Regions from separate parts of the Pseudarthrobacter cellobiosi genome, predicted to be linked through region 1. Evidence: riboswitches for the same ligand, from Rfam matches in the RefSeq annotation. Region 1 holds a riboswitch; each other region holds the start of a gene.
What was found. Region 1 has a riboswitch for thiamine pyrophosphate ahead of thiD (bifunctional hydroxymethylpyrimidine kinase/phosphomethylpyrimidine kinase). Riboswitches for the same ligand answer to the same signal wherever they lie in the genome.
Positions count from the first base shown of each region.

Region 1 (4,264 bases):
AAGAACAGTGGAGCGGACCAAAATGGCCCGCTCCACCGCTTCAGAACTATTTGTTACTCTGCAGCTGCAGCAGCAACGATGTTAACAACGCGGCGACCACGGCGGGTGCCGAACTGGACGGCTCCCGGGGCCAGTGCGAACAGTGTGTCGTCGCCGCCACGCCCAACGCCGGCGCCCGGGTGGAAGTGGGTGCCACGCTGGCGAACGATGATCTCGCCTGCGGAAACTACCTGGCCGCCGAAGCGCTTGACGCCGAGGTACTGGGCGTTGGAGTCACGACCGTTGCGAGTGGAACTCGCGCCTTTTTTATGTGCCATTTGAAATGCCTGCCTTTAAATTCTGGGGAATCTGCTGAAGAACCTGAACAGTAACGAAGAGTTACTTGATACCCGTGATCTTGACCTTGGTCAATTCCTGACGGTGACCCTGGCGCTTCTTGTAACCGGTCTTGTTCTTGAACTTCTGGATGACGATCTTCGGACCACGGAGGTCCTCGAGGATCTCAGCCGTAACCGTTACCTTGGCCAGGTCCGCAGCGGCAGAGGTGACTTTGTCACCGTCTACCAGGAGCAGTGCGGGCAACTCAAAGGTGCTGCCGGCTCCACCGGGGACGCGGTTCAGGGTAACGAAGTCTCCAACGGAAACCTTCTCTTGGCGGCCGCCTGCGCGGACAATCGCGTACACCACTTGGGAACTCACTTCTCTCGACGTTTATTACTAAATTTGCGTGCTGAACCCTGTTCCATAGTTGGCTGGGTTCTCGCTGTGCCTCAACGCCGTGGGGTCGTAACCCAAGTGTTGGCGTAAGCACCGAAGATCTAGAATACGCTAATTTTGCCTTCGGCCGCAAATGAGGCTGGTTACGGCAGGTTGTCTGTGATAGGACCCACAAGCAGGTACTGCACTGACAATCCAAAACCGTGCCTGACTATCGTACAGGCCGCAAGGGCCGCAGCCTGTCAGGAATGAATTCGCGGCGCGTCGAAGAATTCCACCTCGAACCGGCACGACTGCCTGAAAGCCACCAGCATCGCCGCCCGTTCATCCGCGGAAGCACTCCGGCCGGCGTCGTCAGCCAAGGCGATGGCGTCACGCGTGGCCTGGGCGAAATCCTCGTCAGCATAGGCCCGGAGCCAGTCGGCATAAGGATGTGCTGCCGGTGCACCCGCAGCCAGGAACTCCGCGTGGAGAGTCTGTCCCACTTCGGCATACAGCCAGAAGCACGGCAGTACCGCCGCCACGAGGACCGCGTAGCTGCCGGAGGCAGAGGCCGCCAGCAGGTGGTCCACGTAGGACTTGGTGACAGGTCCCAGGACGGAGTCCACTGTCCTGGTGCTTAGCCACGTGCGGTGCAGTTCGGACTCGACCTCAAGGCATTGCTGGGCCGACTTTGCCCAGAACAGCTGGGCGGCTTCCGTGGGCGCCAGCGCGCTGGCCCGGGCGAGGACCCGCGAATAGCCGTTGAGGTAGATGGCGTCCTGGGCGAGGTAATAGGCAAACTGTTCCTCAGCCAATGTGCCGGCCTCCAGGTCGCGGATGAAATCCAGCCCGTAGATGGCTGCAAGATCCGGCTCCGACGCCCGGCGCAGCGTCTCTGCGAACTCGCCGGCTGCCGGAACCTGTTGCATGTGGTGGAAGTGGTTGATGGGGCCGTTGCCCGCGCCCACCTCAAGTTGGTCAGAGGCCTGCAGCGCGCCCACCAGCCAGGGCTTCACTTGCCGTAATGCGGCTTCCCAGTCCCCCAGCCGGGCCTGAGCCGTGGCAATGGCCGATGACAGCGAGCAGCCGGTGCCGTGGCTGTTGCGCGTGGGGATCCTGTCCCCGCTCACCTCCACCACCTCCTGGGCGAGCAGCCCGGCAGCGTTGACCAGGGCATCCGGGCACGCACCGCCGTCGAGATGGCCGCCCTTGACCAGTACGGTGGCACCGGTCGCGGCGGACAACCGCTGCCCCTGCCCGAGCGCGTCGTGCCATTCCCTCGCCTGCGGCTCCCCCACCAGGATGGCCAGTTCGGCCAGGTTGGGGGTGATCAGGTCCGCGAGCGGGAGCAGCTCCCGCAGGGCCGCCTCGGCAGACTCCTGCAGCAGCCGGTCGCCGCTCGTGGCCACCATCACCGGATCAAGAACGACGACGGCGGGACGCACCTTTTCCAGCCAGTCGCGGACCACGCCTATCACCGCAGCGTCGCCCAGCATGCCGATCTTGACCGCGTCGATGGTGATGTCGTCGCTGATGGCATCAAGCTGCTGGCCCAGGAAGGACGCAGGCGGGACGTGAACCGCCTGGACCCCCTGGGTGTTTTGGACCGTCAGCGCGGTGATGGCCGCCATGCCGTAGCCGCCAAGGGCGGCAATGCTTTTGAGGTCGGCCTGGACGCCCGCGCCCCCTGAAGGGTCCGATCCGGCAATGGACAGCACCCGCGGAACGTCACGCAACACCCGGACCGCAGAAGAGCGGCCTGGTGCGGGCCGGACCTCAGCCCGGGTTGCTGGGGCTTCCAGCAGAGCCGCCGCGGGTGTTGCAGGGGGAAGGACAGAAGTTGAAGCCAAAGGAGACATCCCTTCGCCGGTGCTAACCGGACAGGTTCAACGGGTGTGGATCTCAGCCGGCTCTCTGCGCGGCACCCCGTGTCAGTCACCAGCCTAGCGCTCCCCGGGACTTAACGCCGGACGCCCGGACGCAGCCTGTGATTCACAGGCACGTCCGGGCGCCGTTGTATTGGCTTGCCCTACTGCTTGGTCAGAGCTCCGAGGCCGGAACTCCTACGCCCAGGATGATGGGCGCGTTGGCGGCAACCGGTTTGTCGGCCACAGGAGCCTTGACGGGCTCCGGCGCCTTGGCGGCGTGGGTGTGTCCGGCGGGAGCCGCCGGAGCGGCTTCGTGATGCTCTACGGACGTGGCGTTGGCTGCGCCCTGGGCACGGCTGGCACTCCGGTTCCGCCGGGGACGGCGGGCGCGGGGCTCCTCGGTGTGGTCGGAGTAATCCTTCTCCGCCACGGCTGGCTGCCGCTGGCGGGCAGGTTCGGCCGACTGGGTTTCAGTTGCCTGGACTGCCGACGGCGTGCTTTCCGCTACAGGTGCCGGCTCGCCAAGGTGGGCGAAGGCCTCCGCGAGGCGGTCAAGTGTCAGGGCAGGTGCGTGCGGCTGGTCATCGTGGTGCGCCACGAACGGAAGCACCACCTGTTCGCCGCCGAATGTCAGCACTGCGGCCGGGCGGCCGTTGGAGTCGGTTTCGGACTGCCCAACCGGAGCCGGCACCGGAGCCGCAGGCTGCCGGCCCGCGGCAGCGGATGCGTGAGCCACCTCGTCGTCATGCAGATGCGCAGCGTGGGCTGCGGCCGCAATGTTCGCAAGCGCTGCCCGCGTGGCCTCCGCTTTCGCATGGCGCTCGGCATCGCTGGCTTCCGGGTGGACCGTGTGGATCTGCACCGGAGCTGCCGGTACCGTTTCCAGCGGCTGTCCGCCGCGTCCGCGGCGGCGCTTCCGGTCAGTGCGGCCACCCGGCTGGCTGTCCGGGCGCTGGCTGTCGGTGCGTATGTTATCGGTGCGCTGGGTTTCCGGGCGGCTGTCCACACGCTGCACGTGGTGCTCTGCGGCTACCGTATTGGCGCGGCGGTGTTCCACGGGGTCGTCGTGGGTGACGATCCCGCGGCCTGCACAGGTTTCGCACTGCTCGCCGAAGACTTCCAGGAGCCCGGTGCCCATGCGCTTGCGCGTCATCTGCACGAGGCCCAGCGAGGTCACTTCGGCCACCTGGTGCTTGGTCCGGTCGCGGCCCAGGCATTCCACCATGCGGCGGAGGACCAGGTCGCGGTTGGATTCGAGGACCATATCGATGAAGTCGATGACGATGATGCCGCCGATGTCGCGGAGCCGGAGCTGCCGGACCACTTCTTCAGCTGCCTCGAGGTTGTTCTTGGTGACGGTTTCCTCGAGGTTGCCGCCGCTGCCGGTGAACTTGCCGGTGTTGACGTCCACCACGGTCATGGCTTCGGTGCGGTCGATGACCAGCGAGCCGCCCGAAGGCAGGAAGACCTTGCGTTCCAGGGCCTTGTGGATCTGCTCATCGATCCGCCACGCAGCGAAGATGTCCTGGTCCTTGGTCCACTTTTCCAGGCGGCCCACGAGGTCCGGGGCCACGTAGGTGACGTAGGCCTCGATGGTGTCCCAGGCCTCTTCACCGGAGACGATCAGCTTGGAGAAGTCCTCGTTGAAGACGTCACGGACCACCTTGATGGTGAGGTCAGGTTCGCCGTAGAGCAGC
Region 1 is NZ_JAMXBK010000021.1:45,536-49,799, forward strand. It holds gene rpmA (50S ribosomal protein L27) at 54-317, opposite strand; gene rplU (50S ribosomal protein L21) at 379-687, opposite strand; gene thiD (bifunctional hydroxymethylpyrimidine kinase/phosphomethylpyrimidine kinase) at 960-2,558, opposite strand; TPP riboswitch at 2,541-2,638, opposite strand; gene NG701_RS06995 (Rne/Rng family ribonuclease) at 2,740-4,264, opposite strand, start outside.

Region 2 (4,264 bases), on a different contig from region 1:
CGTCGAGCAGTACAGCACCGCTGTCCGCCGCGACGATCGCTGTGCTCCAGCCGCCCAGGGCTGCCGCGATGATGAGCGGCCAGCCGCGCTGCCACAGCAGGCGCAGGGTGAGGCCGGCCAGCGGAAAGAGCGCCAGCTCGGCCGCAAGCGCCACCGAGGCGGACACCCAGTCGATGGAGAGCGCCAGCACCAGCGTGATGAGGAAAACGACGGCGAACTTGGCCAGCGGGTTGGCGCGGGTCAGCAGCGCGTGGTTGCCGCTGAGGGTCAGGGCATCCCTCATGCCGCACCCGCTTCCTGGCGGGCGCCGCCGCGTGAGGCCGGGCCAAGCCGCAGTTCGGCCCCGCCGAGGACGGCGCTGAATTCCTGGTCGTGGGTCACGGAAACCACGGAGGTTCCGGCGTCGAGCAGTTCTGAGAGGAACGATGCGAGCTCGGCCCACGTGTTGGCGTCCTGGCCGAAGGTCGGCTCGTCGAGCACCAGCACACGCGGGTGGGCCGCGAGGACAGTGGCCACCGACAGGCGCCTTTTTTCGCCGCCGGACAGTGTGTACGGATTGGCGTCCACCAGGTGCGTCAGGCGCAGCCGTTCCAGCAGCTCATCAACCCGCTCCTCGCCATGCCCCAGGTGCCGCGGTCCGAACATCAGTTCGTCCAGCACGCGGCCGGTAACGAACTGGTGCTCGGGCTCCTGGAACACGGTTCCGATGCGGGAAATCAGCTGGTTGGCTTTCCATTTGAAGGGGTCGATCCCCGCCCCCTCGGAAAGCTCGACGGCGGCGGACACCTTCCCCGCCACCGGCGCCAGCAGTCCGGCGAGCGTCAGCGCAAACGTTGACTTGCCGGCGCCATTGAGGCCCGTGACGGTCAGTGCCTGGCCGGAACGGACCTGAGCCGTGATGCCCAGCTGCACTGGAACGGGCGGGATCGTCCGGAAGCCGCGGCGCCGCGGACGCTCGCGGGAGACGGCAAGGTCCTCGGCAGCCAGCAGCAGGTCACCGGAGCCTGCGGATACGCGGCGGCGGGTTGCCGGAACATAGCCCGGCACCCAGACGCCCGCGCCGATCAGCATGTCCCGTGCCTCCGCCAGCACCTGGTCCGGCGGCCCGTCCAGCAGGACCGCGGACGTGCTGGCGGAACCTCCAGCGGAGCCCGCTGCGGTGCCCGGCTGGAGCACCACAATCCGGTCCACCAGGTCCTTCCAGACGGACACGCGATGCTCCACCACAACGAGGGTGGCGCCGGTTTTGTCCAGGCAGCGGCCCACGGCGTCCCGGACTTCCAGCACGCCGGCGGGATCCAGGTTCGCGGTGGGCTCGTCCAGCAGGATCAGCCCGGGCCGCATCGCGAGTATCCCGGCCAATGCCAGGCGCTGCTTCTGCCCGCCGGAAAGGGCCGACGTCGGGTGGTCCAGTGGGAGCCCGCCGGCGCCAGCGCCGCCGTCGGCGTTCAAACCGGCGCCGGCACCGGCGTTCAAACCGCCGCCCCCGGCACTTCGCAGCCCGACGTCGTCGAGCGCTTCATGGACGCGCCGCCAGATCTCGTCCCGCGGAACGGCGAGGTTCTCGGCGCCGAAGGCGACGTCGTCGCCCAGACGCGAAAGCACCACCTGCGTTTCCGGATCCTGCTGCATCAGGCCCGAGCGGCCGCGCTGCCCGCGGGGCACCACGCCGTCGATCAGCAACGAACCGGTTTCGTCGGCGTCGTCCCCTTCGTCCCCCAGCACCCCTGCGAGCGCGTGCAGCAGCGTTGACTTGCCGGCGCCCGAGGGGCCCAGCAGCAGCACCCGCTCGCCAGGAGCGATGTCGAGGTCGAGCCCGTGGACGGCGGGCGCGGAACGTCCGGCATGCCGCCAGCCCCAGCCACGGGCGGACACCGCGGCGGGGCGCACTGCGGAGGCGCCGGCGTCGGAAGCGGTCATCAGTTGAAGACGGGCTCCGACGCTGCCTTCCGGGACGCGAACGAGCTCAGCACGCCGGTCTTGGCCAGGCCGCGGGTGGCGATCCAGGACAGCGCACCCGCAATGACCGCGCCGGAGATGGTGCAGAACACGATGTACGCGAGCTTGTCGCCGGGCTCGTAGGCGATGTTCCAGCCCCACGGCAGGAAGGAGTCATTGAGGCCGCAGAACAGGCCCGCGCCGGCACCGGCCAGCAGTGCGGCGATCAGGTTGTACTTCTGGTGCAGGAAGGACTTGAACCGGAAGTTGCCGTACACCAGCAGGAAGAACACCAGTTCGGCGCCCAGGCCCTGGAGGAGTCCGGAGATCAGCACCGTGGCGCCGTACTGCGAGCCCATGATGAGTTCGCCGGTGGCGGCCACCGCTTCGCAGAAGAGCGCCGCGCCGGGCTTGCGGATGATGAGCATGCCCAGCACTGCCGGGATCATCCAGCCGCCGGCGATCAGGCCGGTCAGCGGGGGGTAAACGGCGTTCATGGGGGCGGAAATGATGCCGGCGCCCTGGGACCAGGCCCAGAAGATCACACCGCCGGTGATGGCGATGAGCGCCGCCACCACGATGTCCACAACACGCCAGGTATTGCCGGTCTTTTTGATTGCTGCAGTTGTCATTTGGTCCTCCTGAGGAACAGGAGGGGAAAGTGCCCCGGCGTGCGGCGCTGCCGCCGTTTCCGGACACTTCGAGAACTCGACTCCCTTGCGCCGGTACTAACCGGATCAGGTTCGAGGGTCTGCGGCTGTCCGCACTCTCAGCGCCTAGCTGCGGTTCCCTGGCAATGCCAGTGATGCCCGACGGCGGCGCTCCCCTGTCGTAATAAATCTGCCCTGATGGGCGTGCTCCAGTTTACACCGCGGGCGGGGTAGATTGTGGGCCATGACTGCCAACAACCCGACTGTGACTGCGTTCAATCCCGATTCGACAGTGCCCCAGCCGGCGGGGCTGCTTGAGGCCCTGATAGCCCGGGTCGAAGCCGAGATCAACGAGCTGCAGTTTCCGCATTTCAGCAAGGACGACTCCCTCAACCTCGGGCTGCTCCTGGTGGAGCTGGGCAAGAGCCGGAAGCTGCCCATCGCGATCGACATCACCAAGGGTGACCAGGTCCTGTTCCACGTGGCCCTGGACGGCGCCACCCCGGACAACGAGCGCTGGATCCGGGCCAAGCAGCGCACCGCCGCCAGGTATGAGATCCCGTCGCTGCTGGTGGGCCTGCGCGGCAGGCTGCATGGCGGCCGGATCGAGGACCACGGCTGGTTCGACGAGTCCACCTACGCCCCGCACGGCGGCTGCTTCCCGGTCTACGTCACAGGCGTGGGTGCAGTGGCCACGGTGACGGTCTCAGGCCTGCCCCAGCAGCAGGACCACGATCTGGTGGTGGAAGCCCTGCGGGAGATTCTGGAGTCCATGCAGCCGGGTTAGGCTAAAGACAGTCCCGGATCCGCTCACAAGGAGTTCAACGAATGAACCTGTTCATCAAGCTGCTCGGCACTGCAATCAGCATCGGCGCCGGGTTCGTCGGCACCAAGATGGTCAATACCGTGTGGGAAAAGTCCACCGGCCGGAAGCCTCCCACCGGCAAGGATGAAGACACCCCCACGAGCCTTCGCTCGGCACTCACCTTCGCGCTCATTTCGGCCTCGGTCAGCACCATCATTCAGGTGCTCGCCAACCGCGGCACGCAGCGGGCCATCACCCGCTTCGCCAAGTCCCAGGACATCGTCTAACCCTGGCGAGCAGGCCGGCGGCTGACGCTCAGTCCCGCCGGCCGCCGTCGGACGCTTCATCCCTGGAGGACTCATCCCGGGCGGATCGCGCCGCCTGCTGAACCACGGCATCGAGTTCATCGGAGCTGAGCAGCTCCCGGTGCAGGTGTTTGGTCCGGTAACCGGCGCGGCCCACCATATGGGCGGAAACCGGCACCGTCAGCAGCTGGAAAATCCAGGCCACCAGCAGCACCGGCCACACCCACCAGGTGCGCAGCTGCAGGCCGATGGCCGCCAGGAGCAGGAACAGCCCCAGCACCTGGGGCTTGGTGGCTGCATGCATGCGGCTCAGCAGGTCCGGGAAGCGGAGCAGGCCTACGGCGGCGGCGAGCGACATCAGGGCACCCAGCACCAGGAACACCGCCGACACGGTATCGATGACGTTATCAACCACGCTGGCCTCAGGATTCATTGGCTTGCTCTCGCCGGTCGGCCACGAAGCGCGCAACGGTCACCGAGCCGATGAAACCGACGATGGACAGCGCCACCAGCAGCATCAGGTTGTTCAGGTGCCGGTTGACGGCCATGTCGATGCACAGGGCCGC
Region 2 is NZ_JAMXBK010000026.1:318,756-323,019, forward strand. It holds gene NG701_RS15275 (energy-coupling factor transporter transmembrane component T family protein) at 1-283, opposite strand, end outside; gene NG701_RS15280 (ABC transporter ATP-binding protein) at 280-1,920, opposite strand; gene NG701_RS15285 (ECF transporter S component) at 1,920-2,570, opposite strand; TPP riboswitch at 2,635-2,776, opposite strand; gene NG701_RS15290 (heme-degrading domain-containing protein) at 2,833-3,375, shown strand; gene NG701_RS15295 (DUF4235 domain-containing protein) at 3,417-3,680, shown strand; gene mnhG (monovalent cation/H(+) antiporter subunit G) at 3,709-4,131, opposite strand; gene NG701_RS15305 (MrpF/PhaF family protein) at 4,121-4,264, opposite strand, start outside.
Region 2: another riboswitch for thiamine pyrophosphate. It lies ahead of NG701_RS15285 (ECF transporter S component); the one in region 1 lies ahead of thiD (bifunctional hydroxymethylpyrimidine kinase/phosphomethylpyrimidine kinase).

Region 3 (4,264 bases), 130 kb from region 1:
ACTTCTTGGTGATGGCTTCCGGGATGATCACGGAACCCTTTTCCGGGGCAACAAAGGCAGCCTTCGGAGCTTTGGTCTTCAGGGTGCCTTCCTGGCCCGGCAGGCCCTTGAACTTCTGCCAGTCACCGGTGATCTTCAGGATCGCGGCAACCTGCTCGGACGGCTGTGCGCCGACGCCGAGCCAGTACTGGGCACGGTCCGTGTCCACCTCGATGTATGAGGGCTCTTCGGTGGGGTGGTACTTGCCGATCTCTTCGATGGCACGGCCGTCACGCTTGGAGCGTGCGTCCATGACGACGATGCGGTAATACGGTGCGCGCATCTTGCCAAAGCGCTTAAGGCGAATCTTTACGGCCACTTTTGTGGTCACTCCTGTTTCAGAAAAGGGGTGAACCGACGTTCTGCACCCGTGGGGCGGGCCATACTTGAGGGTTCGAAGGACAGGATCCGGACGCGGAGAGAGGGGCCACGCAGATCGAGTACCTGTTTATTGTGCCAGATCAGCGTCCGGATTTCGACTTGACACGTCGGGATGGGGCAGCCGGGCGGACCCGGCGGGCCACGGCCGGTCTACGACGACCAGACATACACGCCGGTGCGTGCGGCGTCATCGACGGAGTTGGCAAGCTCAGCGAACTGCTGGACATACGTCCGGGCCTCGGCTGCGCCGAACGGCATGTCATCCTGGGCGGCCCACTTTTCAGCGACGTCGTCCAGGACATTGCCTTCGCCTTCAGTCTCGTAGCTGAGCAGGTCCGCGAGCGCACGCACCATGGCCGGCGGGACCCCGAGGAGGGAATCACTGGCCACGTCAACCATGGCCAGTTCGTAGTCCGCGCCACCGGCGTGCACCGCAACGCCGGCAAGATCGCCAAGCTGCTCGATTTCGAAATCGCTGATTCCGGGAATCCGCAGGGCCTGGCCCGCCGGGGAGCCGCCTGCATCCAGGACGTCCGCCCGCTTCAGAGCGGCATCGTGAGTGGAAACAAAAATTTCAGTGAAGCCCATGGGAACAGCCCTCATTCCATCGACGGTGCGGCCTGAAAGGGCAGCAGCAAGCGCCGCCCCGGCCGTTCAGAATCAGCCTAGTACAAGGCAGGCCGCACATTTGGCATCCGCACTCAGCGGACGGCGACACGGATATTGTTGCGCCACGGGTCCTCGAAGCGAAGCTCGGCGCCCGTGTGGTGCGAGGCCACACCGGCGACCTTCAGGCGGTCGGCGAGCGCTCCGACGTCATCCCCGGAAGGGACCTCGATGAGCACTTCGCCGAGGCCCAGGGTGTCCTTGCGGGGACCGGCTCCGCGGCTGTTCCACACATTCATGGCCATGTGGTGGTGATACCGGCCCGCGGAGACAAACAGTGCCTGCCCGTGCCAGCCGGCGGTCTTTTCGAAGCCCAGCGTGCCCACGTAGAAATCGTGCGCTGACTGGACGTCGCCCACCTGGAGGTGGACGTGGCCCACGCCGGCTTCGCTGGCCCGCTGGCCGGCCACGGAATCCTGGGTCAGGTGCTGCTCGAGGTAGCGCTGCGGCGGCAGTGCCAGGCTGTCCATCACTACATCCTTCCCGTTCCAGGACCAGTTTTCGCGCGGCCTGTCCCAGTACAGTTCGATGCCGTTGCCTTCGGGGTCATTGAAGTAGAAGGCCTCGCTGACGAGGTGGTCGGCGCTGCCGGTGAAGGACCGGGGTTCGTACTGGGCAGCGGTGGCTACCGTTGCGGCAAGCGAAGCCTGGTCGTCAAACAGCAGTGCGGTGTGGAACAGCCCTGCCTCTCCCCTGCCAGGCAGATTCAACGACGGAGCGGCCGCGAGGTGGACCAGCGGGCGTTGAAGGCGGCCAAGATAGACGCCGCCGTCCTGTTCCGCGACGACCTCCAGGCCGAGCGCACGCTGGTAGTAGTCGGTCATCAGCTTCATGTCGCCCACCTTGAGCATCACGGCGCCCATGGAGAGGTCGGCGGGAAGGAGATCCCGGCTGGTGGCTTCTGCAGTCATTTGAAAACTCCCGGTCCGTTGGCCTTCGGATGGAAGGCGGCTATGGTTCCAATTTACTTGAAGCTTCAATTTAATTCAAGTGGCGGCGCAGCCAAATTGCGACCGCTTTCCCGTGATTGCTGTCACCAGGCCACCCTCCGCCTGTGGTAGCTTCGACTTGACCACACGGGAGCCCTTGCAGGGGCTGAGATCGGGCTGACGCAGCCTGCGACCGTTGAACCTGTCCGGGTAATGCCGGCGAAGGAAGTGAGTATTCATTGAATACACAAGAAACACAGCTGATCCTTGCCAAAAATGAAGCCGACGTGGATCAAACGCTCCAGCCTGAAACCCAGTCACTGAAGTCCCACTCGCTGGCGTTTATCAACGATGAGGCCACGGGGATCCGGGTTCCCGTGACCGAAATCGCGCTGGAACCGTCGCCGAACGGCCAAGCGAACGGGCCTTTCCGGACCTACCGCACGGCGGGACCGGGCAGCGATCCGGTGGTGGGCCTCAACCCGTTCCGCTCAGAGTGGATCGCCGCCCGCGGCGACACCGAGCCCTACAGCGGACGGGAACGGAACCTGCTCGACGACGGCAGGTCGGCCGTGCGCCGCGGCGCAGCCTCTGCGGAGTGGAAGGGCGCACAGCCGGTGCCCCGCCGCGCCGTCGACGGCCGGACGGTCACGCAGATGCACTACGCGCGGCAGGGTGTCATCACCCCCGAGATGCAGTTCGTTGCCCTCCGCGAGAACTGTGACGTGGAACTGGTCCGCAGCGAAGTCGCTGCTGGCCGCGCCATCATCCCCAACAACATCAACCACCCGGAATCCGAACCGATGATCATCGGCAAGGCCTTCCTGGTCAAGATCAACGCGAACATCGGCAACTCCGCCGTGACCAGCTCCATCGCCGAGGAAGTGGACAAACTCCAGTGGGCCACCCAGTGGGGCGCCGACACGGTGATGGATCTGTCCACCGGCGATGACATCCACACCACCCGGGAATGGCTCATCCGCAACGCCCCCGTGCCCATCGGTACGGTACCGATATACCAGGCGCTGGAGAAGGTCAATGGCGAAGCCAACGCTCTGACGTGGGAAATCTTCCGGGACACGGTCATTGAGCAGTGCGAGCAAGGCGTGGACTACATGACCATCCACGCCGGTGTGCTGCTGCGTTACGTGCCGCTGACGGCCAACCGCGTCACCGGCATCGTCTCCCGGGGCGGTGCCATCATGGCAGGCTGGTGCCTGGCCCACCACCAGGAGAACTTCCTGTACACGCACTTCGACGACCTGTGCGAGATCTTCGCCAAGTACGACGTCGCGTTCTCCCTGGGCGACGGACTGCGCCCGGGAGCGACGGCGGACGCCAACGACGCCGCCCAGTTCGCCGAGCTCGACACCCTGGCTGAACTGACCCAGCGGGCGTGGGAATTCGACGTGCAGGTCATGGTGGAAGGTCCCGGGCACGTCCCGTTCCACCTGGTGCGGGAGAACGTGGAACGCCAGCAGGAACTCTGCAAGGGCGCCCCGTTCTACACCCTGGGGCCGCTGGTTACGGATATTGCCCCCGGCTACGACCACATCACGTCCGCCATCGGCGCCACGGAAATCGCCCGGTACGGCACGGCGATGCTTTGTTACGTCACGCCCAAGGAACACCTTGGCCTGCCGAACAAGGACGACGTGAAGACCGGGGTGATCACCTACAAGATCGCCGCCCACGCAGCAGACCTTGCCAAGGGCCACCCCGGCGCCCGTGAGCGGGATGATGCCCTGTCCAAGGCCCGGTTCGAGTTCCGCTGGCGCGACCAGTTCGCGCTGTCCCTGGATCCGGTCACGGCGGAGGCCTTCCATGACGAGACGCTGCCCGCCGAACCGGCCAAAACCGCCCACTTCTGCTCCATGTGCGGCCCGAAGTTCTGCTCCATGAAGATCAGCCAGGACATCAGGGACGAATACGGTTCGGCAGATTCGCAGGCGGCCATCGCCGAGGCCTACAGCGGGATGCGCGAAAAGAGTGCGGAGTTCCTGGCCGCCGGCGGGAAGGTCTACCTCCCCGAGCTTCGGATCCCGGCCGGGAGCTGACGGCTCAGGAAGCCTGAACCGAGCGTGACCTGCCGACGTCGGCGATGAAGGACCGGATGGCACGGTCACCTTCGGCAGAGTCCTGGGGCCGGTGTCCTCCCGCAGCGATGCGGTGCAGGGCACCGGTTTCCTGCAGATATCCGGCGATCTCCTCGTAGAGCGGTTCCCACCCACCCGTCAGGACCAGGGTGG
Region 3 is NZ_JAMXBK010000021.1:179,152-183,415, forward strand. It holds gene rpsP (30S ribosomal protein S16) at 1-358, opposite strand, end outside; gene NG701_RS07725 (hypothetical protein) at 571-1,008, opposite strand; gene NG701_RS07730 (VOC family protein) at 1,122-1,997, opposite strand; TPP riboswitch at 2,153-2,260, shown strand; gene thiC (phosphomethylpyrimidine synthase ThiC) at 2,255-4,072, shown strand; gene NG701_RS07740 (alpha/beta hydrolase) at 4,077-4,264, opposite strand, start outside.
Region 3: another riboswitch for thiamine pyrophosphate. It lies ahead of thiC (phosphomethylpyrimidine synthase ThiC); the one in region 1 lies ahead of thiD (bifunctional hydroxymethylpyrimidine kinase/phosphomethylpyrimidine kinase).